Regions from separate parts of the Streptomyces sp. NPDC001415 genome, predicted to be linked through region 1. Evidence: riboswitches for the same ligand, from Rfam matches in the RefSeq annotation. Region 1 holds a riboswitch; each other region holds the start of a gene.
The links. A riboswitch is a leader RNA that binds a small molecule or an ion and turns the genes downstream of it on or off. The one in region 1 is predicted to bind cobalamin.
Positions count from the first base shown of each region.

Region 2: another riboswitch for cobalamin. It lies ahead of ACWC2B_RS04095 (ABC transporter substrate-binding protein); the one in region 1 lies ahead of ACWC2B_RS00310 (HoxN/HupN/NixA family nickel/cobalt transporter).
Region 3: another riboswitch for cobalamin. It lies ahead of ACWC2B_RS05760 (cobalamin biosynthesis protein); the one in region 1 lies ahead of ACWC2B_RS00310 (HoxN/HupN/NixA family nickel/cobalt transporter).
Region 4: another riboswitch for cobalamin. It lies ahead of ACWC2B_RS33670 (CbtB domain-containing protein); the one in region 1 lies ahead of ACWC2B_RS00310 (HoxN/HupN/NixA family nickel/cobalt transporter).

Region 1 is NZ_JBSFIE010000001.1:69,383-73,522, forward strand. Features, by position in the region: gene ACWC2B_RS00305 (ABC transporter ATP-binding protein) at 1-55, shown strand, start outside; gene ACWC2B_RS00310 (HoxN/HupN/NixA family nickel/cobalt transporter) at 88-1,200, opposite strand; cobalamin riboswitch at 1,230-1,427, opposite strand; gene ACWC2B_RS00315 (ArsR/SmtB family transcription factor) at 1,519-1,872, shown strand; gene ACWC2B_RS00320 (hypothetical protein) at 1,985-2,266, opposite strand; gene ACWC2B_RS00325 (arsenate reductase family protein) at 2,385-2,744, shown strand; gene ACWC2B_RS00330 (Gfo/Idh/MocA family protein) at 2,771-3,688, opposite strand; gene glnII (glutamine synthetase) at 3,993-4,140, shown strand, end outside.
Region 2 is NZ_JBSFIE010000002.1:413,402-417,541, forward strand. Features, by position in the region: gene ACWC2B_RS04090 (FecCD family ABC transporter permease) at 1-971, opposite strand, end outside; gene ACWC2B_RS04095 (ABC transporter substrate-binding protein) at 968-1,942, opposite strand; cobalamin riboswitch at 1,979-2,104, opposite strand; gene ACWC2B_RS04100 (Mov34/MPN/PAD-1 family protein) at 2,169-2,591, opposite strand; gene ACWC2B_RS04105 (amino acid permease) at 2,677-4,140, opposite strand.
Region 3 is NZ_JBSFIE010000003.1:341,005-345,144, reverse strand. Features, by position in the region: gene ACWC2B_RS05775 (lysozyme) at 1-699, shown strand, start outside; gene ACWC2B_RS05770 (anion permease) at 830-2,104, shown strand; gene ACWC2B_RS05765 (hypothetical protein) at 2,137-2,358, shown strand; cobalamin riboswitch at 2,460-2,598, shown strand; gene ACWC2B_RS05760 (cobalamin biosynthesis protein) at 2,697-3,653, shown strand; gene ACWC2B_RS05755 (cobyric acid synthase) at 3,635-4,140, shown strand, end outside.
Region 4 is NZ_JBSFIE010000042.1:15-4,154, forward strand. Features, by position in the region: gene ACWC2B_RS33665 (CbtA family protein) at 205-966, opposite strand; gene ACWC2B_RS33670 (CbtB domain-containing protein) at 987-1,208, opposite strand; cobalamin riboswitch at 1,246-1,405, opposite strand; gene ACWC2B_RS33675 (histidine phosphatase family protein) at 1,521-2,084, shown strand; gene ACWC2B_RS33680 (TOBE domain-containing protein) at 2,165-2,584, opposite strand; gene ACWC2B_RS33685 (hypothetical protein) at 2,823-3,080, shown strand; gene ACWC2B_RS33690 (dihydrodipicolinate synthase family protein) at 3,410-4,140, shown strand, end outside.

The sequences.
Region 1 (4,140 bases):
GTTGTGGACGCTGCAGAACGACCGGGGAGTGCCGGGGCCGCGTGAGGGTGCGTAAACGCACCAGGGCCCGGGCAAAAGGCCGGCCCCTCAGGCGCCCGGGCCCGCCGCCCACTTCTGCTCGACCTTGCCGAGGCGCCAGTACGCCAGCGCCGCCGCCCACACCACCACGAACAGGCCGACGATCACGAAGCCGACGTTGTCCAGGTTCAGGTCCGCGATCCAGCCGCTGACCGGGTCGGTGAGGTCGAGCTTTTCGTGCAGGACGCCGACGAGTTCTATGGTGCCGATGAAGAAGGCCACCGCGATGGACAGGCCGGTGATGGTGAGGTTGTAGTAGACCTTGCGGACCGGGTTCGAGAACGCCCACTGGTAGGCGAAGTTCATGAACGTGCCGTCCAGCGTGTCGAAGAGGCTCATCCCGGCCGCGAACAGCAGCGGCAGGCACAGGATCGCGTACCAGGGCAGTCCGGCGGCGGCGCCCGTGCCGGCCATCACCATCAGGGTGACCTCGGTCGCGGTGTCGAAGCCGAGGCCGAAGAGGAAGCCGAGCGGGAACATCTGGCCGGGCCGGGATATCGACCTGGTGAAGCGGCCCAGGATGCGGTTCATGAAGCCCCGCGAGTCCAGGTGCGCTTCGAGCTCCTTCTCGTCGTACGCACCCGCGCGCATCGCCCGGAACACCTTCAGGATGCCGAACAGGGCCACCAGGTTGAGCGCCGCGATGAGGTAGAGGAAGGAGCCGGAAGCCGTGGTTCCTACCACGCCCATCACCTGGTGGGTGGTGGATTCCTCGTTCATCAGGGTGCCCGCGAGCTGGGCGCCGCCCGCCACCAGCGCCGTGAGGACCACGACCACGCTGGAGTGGCCGAGCGCGAACCAGAAGCCGACGGACACGGGCCGCTTGCCGTCGGCCATCAGCTTGCGGGTGGTGTTGTCGATGGCCGCGATGTGGTCGGCGTCGAAGGCGTGCCGCATGCCGAGGGTGTACGCGGTGATGCCGAGGCCTATGCCGTACGTCTTGGTGCCGACCGCGTAGTGCTCGGGGGCCACCAGGAGGAACAGCACGCCGAAGGCGACGACGTGGAGGGCGGCTATCACCGCGAGCAGGACGGCGGTGCGGACGGTGTCCTCGCGCCGCCAGTGGAAGGACGGCGCGGCGGGGGCGCCCGTCTCGGGGGACGTGCGAACGGGCAGGGTCATGCGGGTCACGCTCCAGCACCTCGTGGATCACTTCGTGAGATGCCGCGGCCGGTCTCCTGGCTGACGGGTGGGTGCCTTGGTCCCGGCCTTCCCGGGCAGGTGGATCCTGGCCAGTGGCGTCGCGAGGGGACTGCGACTCCCCGGAACCCGGGGAACCCGATCACAGTGGCGAGGGCCGCTCCGGTTTCGCACCGGTCTTCCCGAACACCACGGCCAGGCCACCCTAGACGCCGCGGAGTTGCCTGCCCAGCTGCACACCTGTGCAGGTATCGAAGATCACACGGGGCCTCGGGGCGTGGCCCTGCGAGGATGTCCGGCATGCATCTCGTCCCCGCCGAACGCGCAGGCCACCGCACCATCGACGGCCACCGGGTCTGCGACGCCATCGCGGCGATCGGCGACCCGGGCCGGGTGCGGGCCTGGGCCGACCGGTTCTCGCTGCTCGCCGACCCCAACCGGCTTTCGCTGCTGCTCGCCCTGCACCGGGCGGGCCCCCTCGCCGTCTCCGATCTGGCGGTGGCGACGGGCATGCGGGACCCGGCCGTCTCGCAGGCCCTGCGGCTGCTGCGGGCGGCCGGGGCGGTCGCGGGTGAGAAGGAGGGCCGGGTCGTGCGCTACCGGGTGGTCGACGAGGCGACCGCCCGCCTCCTCGACGAGTACGGGGCGGAGTAGGGGGCGGACGTACGGAGTTGGGGCTCCGGCCAGGATTCGCCGGACACCCTGGCGCCGACCGGGGTCACGCCTGCGGCCTCCCGAAGGCGTGACCCGGGCCGTGGTGCGGGGCTCAGCGCCCGTCGTAGATCAGCGCGCGCACCATCCGGCAGGTCGTCTCCGACGGCGGGTGCACTCCGATGAGCGCGGCCACGGTGCGTATCTTCCGGTCGGGCGCCTGCTCCGGCCGGTACACCCCCGTGTCGAGCAGGGCGATGGCCAGGCGCATGGCCTTCAGACGCCGGTTGTGGGACTCGTACCACACGCGCGGACGCCCGGCGGGCAGCGGCACCTTGTGAAGGGGCTGGAGGGACAACTGTTTCGGGGCGTGCGAGGTGAGTACGGCAGCGGTCATGGGCATCCTCCTGGGCAGTCGGGAACCCTCACTTACTGCCTCAATTTTACTGGGGGGCACTGACAATCGGCCCTGGCCAGCCGGGCTTTGGGGGTGGATCGCGGGTACCCTGGCGGCCATGGAGATCTGGATCAACCCGGCCTGTTCGAAGTGCCGCAGCGCGATCGACCTGCTGGACGCGGAGGGCGCCGAGTACACGGTGCGCCGCTACCTCGAAGACGTGCCCTCGCCCGACGAGATCCGGACCGTGCTCGACCGGCTCGGTCTCGAACCCTGGGACATCACGCGCACGCAGGAGACCGCCGCGAAGGAGCTGGGCCTCAAGGACTGGCCTCGTGACGCCGACTCCCGCGACCGGTGGGTTTCCGCGCTCGCCGAGCACCCCAAGCTGATCCAGCGGCCGATCATCACGGCGGAGGACGGGACGGCGCTGGTCGCCCGGACCGACGAGGCGGTTCGGGACGCACTGTCCCGCTGACCCCGCTCGCGCCAACCCCGGTCGCCCTAACCCCTGTCACCCCGGTCGAGCTGCTCCTCCGCGTCCGCCAGCAGCTCCGTCACCCGCGCCCCGAACCGTACGTCGCAAGGGTGCGGCACCCCCGTGCGGGCCGCGTCCAGCAGGGCGTCGATCGCCCCCGCGAACGCGTCCAGGGCGCCGCCCCAGCCCGGCATGACCGCCCGCCCCGCCTCGCCCAGCACCGAGACCTCGACGCCCGCGGCCGCCGGCGGTGCGGTGAAGCTCAGGTCTGCGGTGCTGGAGGCGCCCGAGGCGTGCCGCAGGATCAGGTGGGCGGTGTCGCCGGGGCCCGCCGCGGCCGTCAGCGCGGTCACCTCGCCGAGCACCCCGGTCAGTACGGCGAGTGCGTGCGGGCCGACGTCCCAGAGCGCGCCCTTCTCACCCCGCCAGGGCGAGGCGGCGTACGGGCCGCGCTCGGCGCCCGGGGTGAACAGCGACCCGTACCACTGGGCGCGTCCGCTGAACCAGCCGTCCACGGCGGCCTGTTGGGCCACCCACGCCGCGGTCTCCTTCGCGAAGCGCAGCGTGAAGAAGACGACGGAGGCGACCCGGGCGCGCTCGGCCGCCTCGGCCAACTCGCGGGCGACGGCCACACTCGTCGCGACCGGCTTGTCCAGGAGCAGGTGGCAGCCCGCCTCCGCCGCCCTTATCGCGAGCGGCGCCTGGACGTCCGGCGGCAGCGCGAAGGCGAGGGCGTCGCAGTCCGCGAACAGCGCGTCGGCGTCCTCGTACACCGCGACCCCGTGCTCCCCCGCGAGGACGGCCGCGGCCTCGGGCCGGCGCCCCCACACGCCCACGAAGTCGACGCCGGGGTGCGTGGCGAGCGCGGGAGCGTGGGTGGCCGCGGCCCAGGGGCCGGTGCCGAGGAGGCCGATACGGATGGTGGTGCTGCCGGTCCGGTTCATGGGGCCAGTCTGCCCGGAACGGCGCACACGGGCTCAAGGCGGACGGCCCACCCCCGGTATACGAGGCAGCCGCAGGGCAGGGTACGACCGGCTCCCTGGGAGGAACCGCCGAGACTCGCGGCGCCCCACTCGGAGGAACCCCACAGGCAAGGGCTTCCCTGAGCGCCTCGGGAGCCCCAGGTAACACCGGGTTCACAAACGGGCAACGGACGGGAAATGCCGGGGTGTGAGGCTCCGGGCATACAGCAGCGCCGCAGCGTGGCAGCGCGCAGGCACCCCGCAGCTCCCGCAAAGGATGGCTTCCGTGACGTACAAGGCCGAGTACATCTGGATCGACGGCACCGAGCCGACCGCCAAGCTCCGTTCCAAGACGAAGATCATGGCCGGTTCGCCCGTCGCCGTCTCCGAGCTGCCCGTCTGGGGCTTCGACGGGTCCAGCACCAACCAGGCCG
Region 2 (4,140 bases), on a different contig from region 1:
GTGAGCGCGGTGAGCACGCCGACGGGGATGTCCTGCGGGGCGGCGACGGTGCGGGCCGCGAGGTCGGCGAGGACGAGGAAGGCGGCGCCGCCGAGGGCCGCGACCGGGAGCAGGGTGCGGTGGGCGGCGCCGACGGCCATGCGTGCGGCGTGCGGAACCATCAGGCCGACGAAGCCGATCGCTCCGCTGTACGCGACGAGGACGCCGGTGAGCAGGGAGGCGAGCACGAAGACGGCCGCGCGGAAGCGGCCGGTGTCGAGGCCGAGGACGGTGGCGCCCTCTTCGCCGACGAGGAGCAGGTCCAGGGGGCGGGCCAGGGCGATCAGGACGAGGGTGCCGATGCCGAGGGCGGCGGCGGGCAGGGCGAGCATGTCCCAGCGGGCGCCGCCGAGTCCGCCGAGCGTCCAGTGCAGGACTTCGGTTACGTGTTCGGCGCTGGCCGAGGTGACCAGGATCAGGCTGGTCAGCGCGGACAGGACGTAGGAGACGGCGACCCCGGCGAGGACCAGGCGGCCGCCCGTCATGGAGCCGCCGCGTCTGGCCAGGGTGTACACGAGGACGAGTGCGGCGAGTGCCCCCGCGAAGGCGGCGGCGGGCAGCGTGACGGTGGTGGCCGCCCCGGCCCCCACCCCGAGCACGATCACGGCGACGGCCCCGGCGCTCGCCCCGCTGGACACCCCGAGCAGGAAGGGGTCGGCGAGCGGGTTGCGCACGAGGGCCTGGAGCACGGTGCCGATGACGGCGAGCCCGGCCCCGACGACGGCCCCGAGTACGACGCGGGGCAGCCGCACGTCGAGCACGATGGTCCGGTACGGGCCCGGCTCCGCCGAGCCGGTGACGATCTCAAGAACCTGGCGGGGCGGTATCCGCACCGAGCCGAGCGCGAGCCCGGCGATGGCCGCGGCGACCAGCACGGTCGTGAGCACCCCGATGACGAGGGGGTACCGCCGGCGCGGGGTCACGCCGTTCACTCTCCCGCCCTCAGCTGCCCCGCCAGCTTGGCCACCGCGTCCGGCGCTCTGACGCCCGTCACCATGTCGGACAGGGGCAGGACCGCGAAGCGGTTGTTCTTGACGGCGGGGACGGAGGCCAGTGCCGGGTCGGCGCGCAGGCGTTGTTTCTTGGCGTCCGCGCTCGTGCCGCCGTAGTCCAGGATCAGGATCAGCTCGGGTGCGCGGGCCACCACGTTCTCCCAGCTCGCGTCGCCGAACGACTTGTCCTTGAGGTCGTCCGCGAAGACGTTGCGGCCGCCCGCCCGGGTGACGATGTCGTTGCCGATGCCCTTGCCGCCCACGGTGAACGCCGTCTTGTCCCCGCTGTCGTAGACGAAGACCGGGAGCGGGGCCGCGCCCTTGTGTGCCGCGGCCGTCCGCGCGTTCGTGGCCTCGGCGGCCTTCACCCACGTCTCCGCCCGCTCGGGCACCCCGAACGTCCGGCCCACCTCGCGGACCTCCTCGTACACCTCGTTCATCGTCGTCGAGGCGCCCTTGGGGCAGTTCTCCACGTTCAGGCGGGACCTGATGCCGCTCTTGGCCAGGGCCTCGCGCCCCCGGCCCTCGTTCGCGGCGAAGGCGGACGCGTAGCCGCCGTACACGTAGTCGGGGGCGGCCGACAGGAGCTTTTCGTAGGAGGGGTATTCGGCCGCGAGGACCGGCACCGTGCGGTAGGCCGCCTCGTACTTCGGGAGGACCTTGTCGTCCAAGTAGGCGGTTCCGGCAAGGGAGTTGGCGAGGCCAAGCTCCAGCATGACCTCCGTGGCGTGCTGGTTCATCGTCACCGCCCGCTTCGGCGGCGCGGTGAACGTCGTCGTCACCCCACAGTTGGTGACCGTGTACGGGAAGCCGGGGGCCGAACCGCCGGCGGCCTCGGGCTGCGCCCGTGTCGTGCACGCGGCGAGCGGGAACAGCAGGGCGGCGGCCAGGGCCGCGCGGCGCCAGAGCATGGCTGAGCTCCTCCGAGGGGATCCACGTCCCCTGTTGTCGGGAGAAGGCGGCAGGTCAGTTCCTGGCTTCCGGCGCCGCGGGTCTTCCGCGGCGCCGGTCACAGTGGCGGGACCGTGCCGGATTCACACCGGCTTCCTGGGTCCTGCCGCCCGAATGATCAAGATTGCGTACAGATAGTACGGGCCGGTGCGCCTTTGGTGTGTGGCGGTGCGGCTCCTGCGCCGGTCAGTACGCCTCGACGACCTTGACGTCTTCCTCCGTGATCACGCCGTCCACGATCCGGTACGAGCGGAACTGGAACTCCCCCGCGCCGTCCGTGTCCGCCGTCGAGACGAGGACGTAGTGCGCGCCGGGCTCGTTCGCGTACGACACGTCGGTGCGTGAGGGGTAGGCCTCGGTCGCCGTGTGGGAGTGGTAGACGATCACCGGCTCCTCGTCGCGGTCGTCCATCTCGCGGTACAGCTTCAGCAGGTCCTGCGAGTCGAACTCGTAGAACGTGGGCGAGCGGGCCGCGTTCAGCATGGGGATGAAGCGCTCGGCGCGGCCGGAGCCCGCCGGGCCCGCGACCACACCGCACGCCTCGTCGGGGTGGTCGGCGCGGGCGTGCGCCACGAGCTGGTCGTACAGGGCCTGGGTGATGGTCAGCATGTCGGCAAGGATAAGCAGACGGGCCGTTCCGTATCGAGGTGCGATACGAAACGGCCCGCATGGTGAGAACGTGCTGGTCAGAGACTCAGTTGCGCTTCTCGAACGCCTTGTTCTCCGGGTTCTTGGCCTTCAGGACCAGGTAGGAGACGCCGAGGATCAGGCCCCACAGCGGTGCGCAGTACAGCGAGACGCGGGAGTCCTTGTCGATGCCCATCATCACGATGACCATGAAGATGAAGATCAGCGCGAACCAGCTGGTGTACGGGGCGCCGGGGGCGCGGAAGCTGGACTGCGGCAGGGCGCCGGCGTCCGACAGGCGGCGGTAGCGGATCTGACAGACCAGGATCATGATCCAGGCCCACATGCCGGAGATGGTGGCGAAGGAGACCACGTAGTCGAAGGCCTTGCCGGGTGCCACGTAGTTGATCCACACGCCGACCAGCATGAGCGCGGCGGAGACGGTGGTGCCGACCAGCGGGGTGCCGCTCTTGGTCAGCTTGGTGAAGACCTTGGGGCCCTGGCCGTTGAGCGCGAGGTCGCGCAGCATGCGGCCGGTGGAGTACATGCCCGAGTTGCAGGAGGAGAGCGCGGCGGTCAGCACGACGAAGTTGACGATGGCGGCGCCGACGCCGAGGCCCATCTTCTCGAAGGCGGCGACGAAGGGGCTGACGCCCGGCTGGAACTCGTGCCACGGGACGACCGAGAGGATCATGATCAGGGCGCCGATGTAGAAGACGGCGATGCGCCACGGCACGGTGTTGATGGCCTTGGGCAGGGTCTTCTCGGGGTCCTTGGACTCGCCCGCGGTCACACCGACCAGCTCGACGGCGAGGAAGGCGAACATGACGATCTGCAGGGTCATCAGCGTGCCGCCGATGCCCTTGGGGAAGAACCCGCGGTCGTTCCAGAGGTTGGCGACGGTGGCGGTGTCCGCGGCGTCGGAGAAGCCGACGGTGAGGATGCCGGCGCAGATCAGGATCATGCCGACGATGGCGGTCACCTTGACCATGGAGAACCAGAACTCCAGCTCGCCGAAGAGCTTCACGGAGATGAGGTTCACGGCGTACAGGATGAGCGTGAAGACCAGCGCGTACAGCCATTGCGGGACGTCGCTGTGGGTCCAGAAGGCCATGTACTGGGCGGCCGCGGTGACTTCGGTGATGCCGGTGACGACCCAGAAGAGCCAGTACGTCCAGCCGGTGACGAAGCCCCAGAACGGGCCGACGAACTCCCGGGCGTACTCCGAGAAGGAGCCCGACACCGGGCGGTACATGAGCAGCTCGCCGAGGGCGCGCATGATGAAGAAGATGACCAGGCCCGCGATGGCGTAGGCCAGGATGAGGCTGGGGCCGGCCTTCGAGATGGCCTTGCCCGCGCCGAGGAAGAGGCCGGTGCCGATGGCACCGCCGATCGCGATCATCTGGATCTGCCGGGCCCCGAGGCCCCGCTGGTATCCCTCGCCCGAGCCCTCGCTCGGACTGTGGGCGGTCCCCGCGGCCTCATTGCCGGCAGGACGGTCGTCGTGCTGGTCGACCTGCGCTGAGGTCAT
Region 3 (4,140 bases), on a different contig from region 1:
GCGGCGCTCGCGGCGCTGCCCGCCGCGTCGGCCGCGGACAAGCCGCTCGGCCACGACGTCTCCTCGCACCAGAAGAACGTCGACTGGGGCGCGGCGAAGGGTCTGGGCGCCTCGTTCGTCTACGTGAAGGCGACCGAGTCGACGACGTACCGCAATCCCTACTTCGGGCAGCAGTACGACGGCGCCCGGCAGGCGGGCCTGGTGCGCGGGGCCTACCACTTCGCTCTGCCCGACCAGGCGTCCGGCCGGGCGCAGGCCGACTTCTTCGTGGGCAACGGCGGCGGCTGGTCGGACGACGGCCGGACGCTGCCGCCCGCGGTCGACCTGGAGCACAACCCGTACGGCGAGAACACCGACGACAGCTCCGGCGCCGGCGCCAAGTGCTACGGCCTGAGCCCGGCCGCGATGACCGCCTGGATCTCGGAGTTCAGCGACGAGGTGCGGCTGCGCACCGGGCGCCGGCCGGTGATCTACACGACCGCGGGCTGGTGGAACGACTGCACCGGCCACAGCAAGGCCTTCGCTGCGACCCATCCCCTGTGGCTGGCCCGGTACGCCGACACGCCGGGCCCGCTGCCGGCGGGCTGGTCGTACTGGACGTTCTGGCAGTTCCAGAACGGGAGCGGGAGCCTGCCGGGTGACCAGAATCTCTTCAATGGGAGTTTCGAGCAGTTGAGGCGGTTCGCGGCGGGCCGCTGAACGGCCTCGGCGGGCCGACCGGGAGAGAGAAGAGGCTACGGACACCGATGCGCCCGCCTCAGTTCATCTTCCGTTCACTCAGGTTACTTACGTTCGTCCAGCCACTGACGTCGAACGATTGCCTGGGTAAATGGAACACATCACGCTGCTGCTCGCGATTGTGATCGTGACAGCTCTCGTGTTCGATTTCACGAACGGTTTCCATGACACCGCCAACGCGATGGCCACCACCATCTCGACCGGCGCCCTGAAGCCCAAGACGGCGGTCGCCATGTCCGCCGCGCTCAACCTGGTCGGCGCGTTCCTGTCAGTGGAGGTCGCCAAGACGATCTCCGGCGGGATCATCGACGAAAAAGGCATCAGAACCGAGGTCATCTTCGCGGCCCTGGTCGGTGCCATCCTCTGGAACCTGCTGACCTGGCTGCTCGGTCTGCCCTCCAGTTCCTCGCACGCCCTGTTCGGCGGCCTCATCGGCGCCGCGGTCATGTCGGCGGGCTGGTCCTCGGTCAACGGCTCGACCGTGGTCACCAAGGTGCTGCTCCCCGCCGTCGCCGCGCCGATCGTCGCGGGCGTCGCCGCGATGCTGGCCACCAGGCTGACGTACCGGATCAACCGGAACACCGACGAGAAGGCCACCGCCAAGGGCTACCGCGCGGGCCAGATCGCCTCGGCCGGCCTGGTCTCGCTCGCCCACGGCACCAACGACGCCCAGAAGACGATGGGCATCATCACCCTCGCCCTGGTCACCGGCGGTGTGCTGCACCCGGGCGCGAACCCCCCGCTGTGGGTCATCGTCTCGGCCGGTCTGGCCATCGCGATGGGCACCTACCTCGGCGGCTGGCGCATCATCCGCACCATGGGCAAGGGCCTGACCGAGCTGCGCCCGCCGCAGGGCTTCGCCGCCCAGACCGGCGCCGCCACCGTCATCCTGGCCTCCTCGCACATCGGCTTCTCGCTCTCCACCACCCAGGTCTGCTCGGGTTCCGTCATGGGCGCGGGCATCGGGCGCAAGGGCGGTGTGGTGCGCTGGTCCACCGCGAGCCGGATGGCCGTCGCCTGGGTGCTGACGCTGCCGGCCGCCGGCCTGGTCGGCGCGGGCGCGGAATTCCTCACCAAGCAGGGCACGTGGGGCATCGTCGCCGTCGCGATCCTCCTGATCGCCGGTTCGGGCACCATCTGGAAGCTGTCGCGCCGCCAGCCGGTCGACCACCACAACGTCACCGCCGACGAGATCGGCGAGGCCCCCGCGGCCGAGCCCGCCGGTGTCGTCACCACCGCGATCGCCGCGGTCACCCCGCCGCCGACCGTCGCGGCCGCGGCCGCCGCGGCCACCGACCTCAAGGCCACGATCCAGGCCCCGGCCCCGGTGGCCCCCGCCGATCCGCCCACCCCGGCGACGGTCTGACCCCGGTTCTCCGGCACAGCTAAGGAATCCTCATGCACATCGACTGGGCAGCTCTCGGCTCCGTCTTCGGCGTCAGCCTCGCGGTGACCGTCGGCCTGGTGGGCCTGTTCACCCTCGGCATCGTCGGCCTCACCAAGCGGGAGGCCGCGGCCTCGGGCACCGGCAATGTGGCGATGGCCCGCACCGGTGCGTACGCCTGCTTCGCGGCCTGCGCGGCGGCCGTCGCGTACGGGATCTATCTGATCGTCGCCTGACCCGCCCGCACCACCCGAACCGCCCTTCGGCCCCCGCCGGAGGGCGGTTCCGCGTGGCGTCGCACACTCTCTCGCGCCGCAGGTCAACAGCAAGTTGACGGGTGTTCTCGCAGCGTGGTGGACTGCACCGGCCAGCTACGGCGGCAGAAGAGGAAGCCGGTGCGAATCCGGCGCGGTCCCGCCACTGTCACCGGGGAGAGATCCCCGCGAGCCAGGAACTCTCACCGCCGGTCACGTCGAACCAGGGCGCGGACACCCTGAGTGAGGACATACCGCCATGCGCGCCTGCCCGTTGAGACCTTCCCGCCCTTCCCGCGTCGCCCTGGCGGGCTGACCGCATGCGGGCCGATCGCACCTTCGCCTACGGCGCCACGGCCGGACTCCTCGGCGACCTCCTGCTCGGCGATCCACGCCGCGGGCATCCGGTCGCCGCGTTCGGACGCGCGGCCGGCGCCGTCGAGCGCGCCCTGTGGCGCGACCACCGCGGCTGGGGCGCGCTGCACACGCTCGTGTGCGCGGGCGGCGCCGTGGGCGGCGCGCTCCTGCTCTCCCGTGCCGTACGAGGTCGGCCCGCCGCATCCGTCGCGCTGACCGCCGCCGCCACCTGGACGGTGGTCGGCGGCACGTCGCTGGGCCGCGAGGCCCGGGCCATCGGCGGGGCGCTGGCCGCGGGCGACGTGGAGGTGGCCCGGGAGCGCCTGCCTCACCTGTGCGGGCGCGACCCGCAGTCCCTGGACGCGGACGGCATCGCGCGGGCCGTCGTCGAGTCGGTCGCCGAGAACACTTCGGACGCGGTCGTCGGCGCCCTGGTGTGGGGCGCGCTCGCGGGCGTGCCGGGCCTGGTGGGCTTCCGGGCGGTCAACACGCTGGACGCGATGGTCGGGCACAAGTCGGCCAGGTACCGCAGGTACGGCTGGGCCTCGGCGCGCCTGGACGATGTGGCGGGCTGGCCGGGCGCCCGCCTCACCGCCGTCCTCGCCGCGCTCGCCGGCCCGGACACCAAGGGCGCGGTACGGGCCTGGCGCGCCGATGCGAGCAGGCACCCGAGCCCCAACGCGGGCCCGGTCGAGGCCGCGTTCGCGGGGGCGCTGGGCGTACGGCTCGGGGGCACGCTCTCCTACGCCGGCCGCGTCGAGCACCGGCCGGTCCTGAACGCGTCCGGGCGGGCCGTCGGCGTCACGGACATCGAACGGGCGGTACGGCTCTCGCGCAGGGTGGGCTGGCTGACGCTGGCCGCCTCCGTCGCGACGAGGGCCGCTGTGAGGAAGGGACGTACATGGGTGGCGGGCTGCTGATCGCGGGCACGACCTCGGACGCCGGCAAGAGCGTCGTCACGGCCGGGATCTGCCGCTGGCTGGTGCGCCAGGGCGTCAAGGTCGCGCCCTTCAAGGGCCAGAACATGTCGCTGAACTCGTTCGTCACGCGCGAGGGCGCGGAGATCGGCCGGGCGCAGGCAATGCAGGCGCAGGCGGCGCGCGTGGAGCCGAGTGCGCTCATGAACCCGGTGCTGCTCAAGCCGGGGAGCGACCGCTCCAGCCAGGTGGTCCTGATGGGCAAGCCGGTGGGCGAGTTGAGCGCCCGCGGCTACCACGGGGGCAGGCAGCAGGCGTTGCTCGGCACTGTTCTGGAGTGCCTGGCGGAGCTTCGGGGCACGTATGACGCCGTGATCTGCGAGGGGGCGGGCAGCCCGGCCGAGATCAATCTGCGGCGTACCGACATCGTCAACATGGGTATCGCGCGGGCCGCGCGGCTGCCCGTGGTCGTGGTCGGCGACATCGACCG
Region 4 (4,140 bases), on a different contig from region 1:
CATCGAGGACGCTCCGGCGCCTTGCGATCGCACGCACCAGACGCCCCGGCCTGATCCGGACGGGGTTCAGACACAGGCTCTGAGAGCCTGCGTCTGAACCCCCGGGCCGCCGGCGCCCGCGGCACATGCGGAAGGGCCCGCCGGATACTTCCCGGCGGGCCCTTCTCACAGCTCGACAGCTCGGCTGCCGAATCGCTCAACTGCCTAGTGCGGTACGGGAGTTGTGTGCTTGACCGCGTTGGTGTCGGCGGCTGCCGGGCGGGGTGCGAGGACCCGGTCCGCCAGGTGGCCGAAGACCAGCCCGAAGGTGGTCCACAGGGTGAGCTGGATGGCGAGCGCCGCGAGGCGGAACTGCCAGAGCAGCGTGGCGGAGAAGTCCTTGGGGACCTCGTTGACGGCCGGAAGGAAGGCGTAGGCCAAGCCGATGACCAGCGCGAAGAACGCGCCGGCGGCGATGGTGGCGTTCCAGTTCCCCAGGCGCGGCGCGAGGCGCTTGCCGAGGATCACGGTGGCGATGGACAGCAGCACGCCGAGCGCCATCATCAGGAAGTACAGCAGGGTGCGTTTGCCGATGGTGTCGGGTTCGCCGACGGACGGCGGGTTCGCCGGGTACTTCAGGAACGGCACCACGTAGACCGCGATCAGTGCGGCCGACGACAGCAGCAGCGCCGTCGCCCGCGGGCCGAAGCGGCCGATCCTGCCGAGCGCGAAGCAGAAGGCGAGCGCCGCGATGCCGCCGAAGGCGACACCGTAGACGAGCACGCCGGTGGCCAGGCCGCCGGTGGACTGCATCGTGCGGCTGACGGCTTCCATGCCGTGTTCGTGGGTGTGGGCGTCCTCGTAGGCGATGGCCGCGTCCACCCGCGGCTCGCCGAGGAAGTACGCGACGGCGAGCGCGAGCAGCCCGGCGGCCAGGCCGGCGAGCATGCCGCGCACGAGGAGGCCCCGTACGGTTGCGGAATTCATGAGGTCGGGTCCGCTGCCGGTCAGTGGCAGGGGAAGCCGAGCAGGTGACGGCCGTCGTGCACCCATTCGTGCACGTTCTCGCCGGAGAGGAGAGAGGTGGCGCCCTGTTCGGCGCCGATGAAGTAGAGCAGGACCAGCATCAGGATGCCGAAGAAGGCCGCCCAGGGGGCGATCGCGCCGATCGGCAGCTTTGCGGGTACGGCGGTGGGCATGCTGGTCGGCTGGGCTACGGACTGCGCCATGGCAGAACCTCCTGGGGGAACTCGCGTCCCATCTTGGTGGTGCACACGACGACGGCTACGGGTCTGACTTGCTCGGCGTTCCCCACTCCCGAGGGAGGTGGATGGTGCTGGGCATACAGTGGCGCGACCGTGCCGGATTCTCACCGGCTTCCGTCCTGCCGTCGTCATCAACGACGAGACGGTAGCGCGAAGCGGAGAACCGGCCAAGGGCGCACGGCGGGGGCGGGGGCGCGCGGACCGGCCGAACGCCCCTGATAACAGGCTGTTTGTGCCGGATTACCGCTGAATGCTGTCGGCTTGTCGAGGAGTGCGATGACCACCCGGGTGATGTTGATCTCGCCTGCGTTCAGCAGGGCGCTGCGGGAGGCGCGTTTCGAGGACGGCGGTCCGCTGGAGGCGTCGGGTCTTGCCCGGGCGAGGTCGGCGGCGGCCGGCCTGCCCGCCGCGGACCGGTCGCTGACCTCGCCGACCGTTCGCTGTCGGGAGACGGCGGAGGCGTTCGGCGGGGAGCCCCGTGTCGTTGCGGAGCTGGCCGGTCTGGACGTGGGCCGCTGGCGGGGCCGAGCCCTGGCCGAGGTGAGCGAGGCCGAGCCGGACGCGGTGGGCGCCTGGCTGACGGACCCGGGTTCGGCCCCGCACGGCGGCGAATCCGTACGGGAGTTGTGCGCGCGGGCGGGGACCTGGCTGGACGGGGCCTTCGCCGAGGGCGGTCGCACGCTCGCGGTGGTGGAGCCCGAGATCGTACGGGCTCTGGTGCTGCGGGCGCTGGGCGCGCCGGAGTCGGCGTTCTGGCGCATCGACGTCGCGCCGCTGACGGCGACGGAGCTGAGCGGCCGGGCGGGGCGCTGGAACGTGGGGGTGGGCCGGCCGCTCTGAGAGCTTGTGTCTGAACCCCGTCCGGACCCGGGCGGGGTTCAGACACAGGCTCTGAGGCGGGTGAGGGTCGCGTTCGGGGGTCAGGCGGCGGCGAGGGAGATCTCGGTCGACTTGATCAGGGCGACGACGGAGGTGCCGGCGGCCAGGTTCAGGTCGGCGACGGCGTCCTTGGTGATGGCGGCGGTGAGCCGGCCGCCCTGGACGTCGAGCTTGACGGAGGCCATGGCGCCGCCCGTGGCGACGTCCGTGATCGTGCCCGGGATCTGGTTGCGGATGGACAGGCCCGCCACCGGACCGGTGGCCAGCGCGACCTCGGTGGACTTGATCAGGGTCTTGACCGCGGAGCCCTCGGCGAGACCGAGCTCCTTGACGGCCTCCAGGGTGATCGCGGCGGTGATGTCCTGGCCGCCGTCGAGACGGACCCTGACGGTCGCCATGACCTCGCCGGGGGTGACGGCGGTGACGGTGCCGGCGATCTGGTTGCGGATGCTCAGGCTCATGAAGGGATGCCTCACGTAGGTGGTTCCGAGTTGTCAGGCTTTGGCTTGCAGCATGCTTCACGCGGTCGGTATCCGGGGGCTCGTGGCGAGGGGTGTCGCAGGTCTCCACACGGCTGATTGAGCCTCAGGTACCCGAATGGCAGCCTCGGTGAGCGCTGCGGGAGATATCGGATTAGCCTCCAAATTGAGCGCAAAGTGGATCTTTTGGTGATGCGCTCCACTGACCTAAGGAGGAGCAATGCGCAAGCTCTACAAGGCCGCTGTCGCGGCCGCCATGCTCGGGAGCATGAGCTTCATAGCCACCGGCACCGCCACCGCCCAAGGCGCAGAAGGCAGGGGTGGCCACCACGGCCATGGCTCCTACTGCAAGAGCCACGACCTGAACGTCGACATCCTCGGCCAGGTCGGGATCCTGAACGGCCTGCTCGGCAATGCGCTCAACGGTGAGGGCAATCCAGGTGCCCAGTTCGACGGCGTCGGTTCCTCCTGCGACTGAACGACCGTCACTGATCAACAGGGAATCGCGTAACAACAGGGAATCGCGTAACGCAGTTCGCTGAAATGGGGCTCGGCGTCCGGGGCACAAACCCGGCGCCGGGCCCCGTCTGTTGCGCTATGCGGGCATATGGGCCCGGATTCGGGTCACCAAGTCCTAGGCGGCAAGGGGTAGTTGGGGTCGACCCTTGGCAGGTCTAGTGCAATGTGAAATATTACTGATGCCCTCACGGGAACTGCCGCACCGGCTCCGGGTGGGCCTGCGGGCGCCAGTCGGGGCGCCTGGCAAAACCCAGTAAAATGTCACATGCCATAGAGAGGCTTCCGTACATGACCGCCACCGCTTGGAACGTCACCCGCCCCTGGCGCGGCATCATGGTCGCCACCGCGCTGCCCCTGCGCGACGACCTGTCCGTCGACTACGACGCGTACGCCGAGCACGTCCGTTGGCTGATCGACAACGGCTGCGACGGTGTCGTGCCCAACGGTTCGCTCGGCGAGTACCAGACCCTCACCGCCGAAGAGCGTGCCCAAGTGGTCCGCGTCGCCGTCGACGCGGCGGGCGACGGCGCGCGGGTGATGCCTGGTGTCGCGGCCTACGGGAGCGCCGAGTCGCGCCGCTGGGCCGAGCAGGCGGGCGAGGCGGGCTGCGGCTCGGTCCTCCTGCTGCCGCCCAACGCCTACCGCGCCGACGCCCCGGCGGTCCGCGCCCACTACGCCGAGGTCGCCAAGGCCGGAGTGCCGGTCGTGGCGTACAACAACCCCATCGACACGAAGGTCGACCTCACCCCCGCGCTCCTCGCCCGGCTGCACCAGGACGGCAGCATCGTCGCCGTCAAGGAGTTCAGCGGCGATGTGCGCAGAGGGTACGAGATCGGCGAACTGGCCCCGGATCTCGACCTGTTGATCGGCGCCGACGACGTCCTGCTCGAACTCGCGACGGCCGGGGCGGTGGGCTGGATCGCCGGATATCCCAACGCCTTCCCGGCCACCTGCGCCGAGCTCTACCACGCGGCCGTCGCCGGTGACCTTCACACCGCGCTGCCGCTCTACAAGTCCCT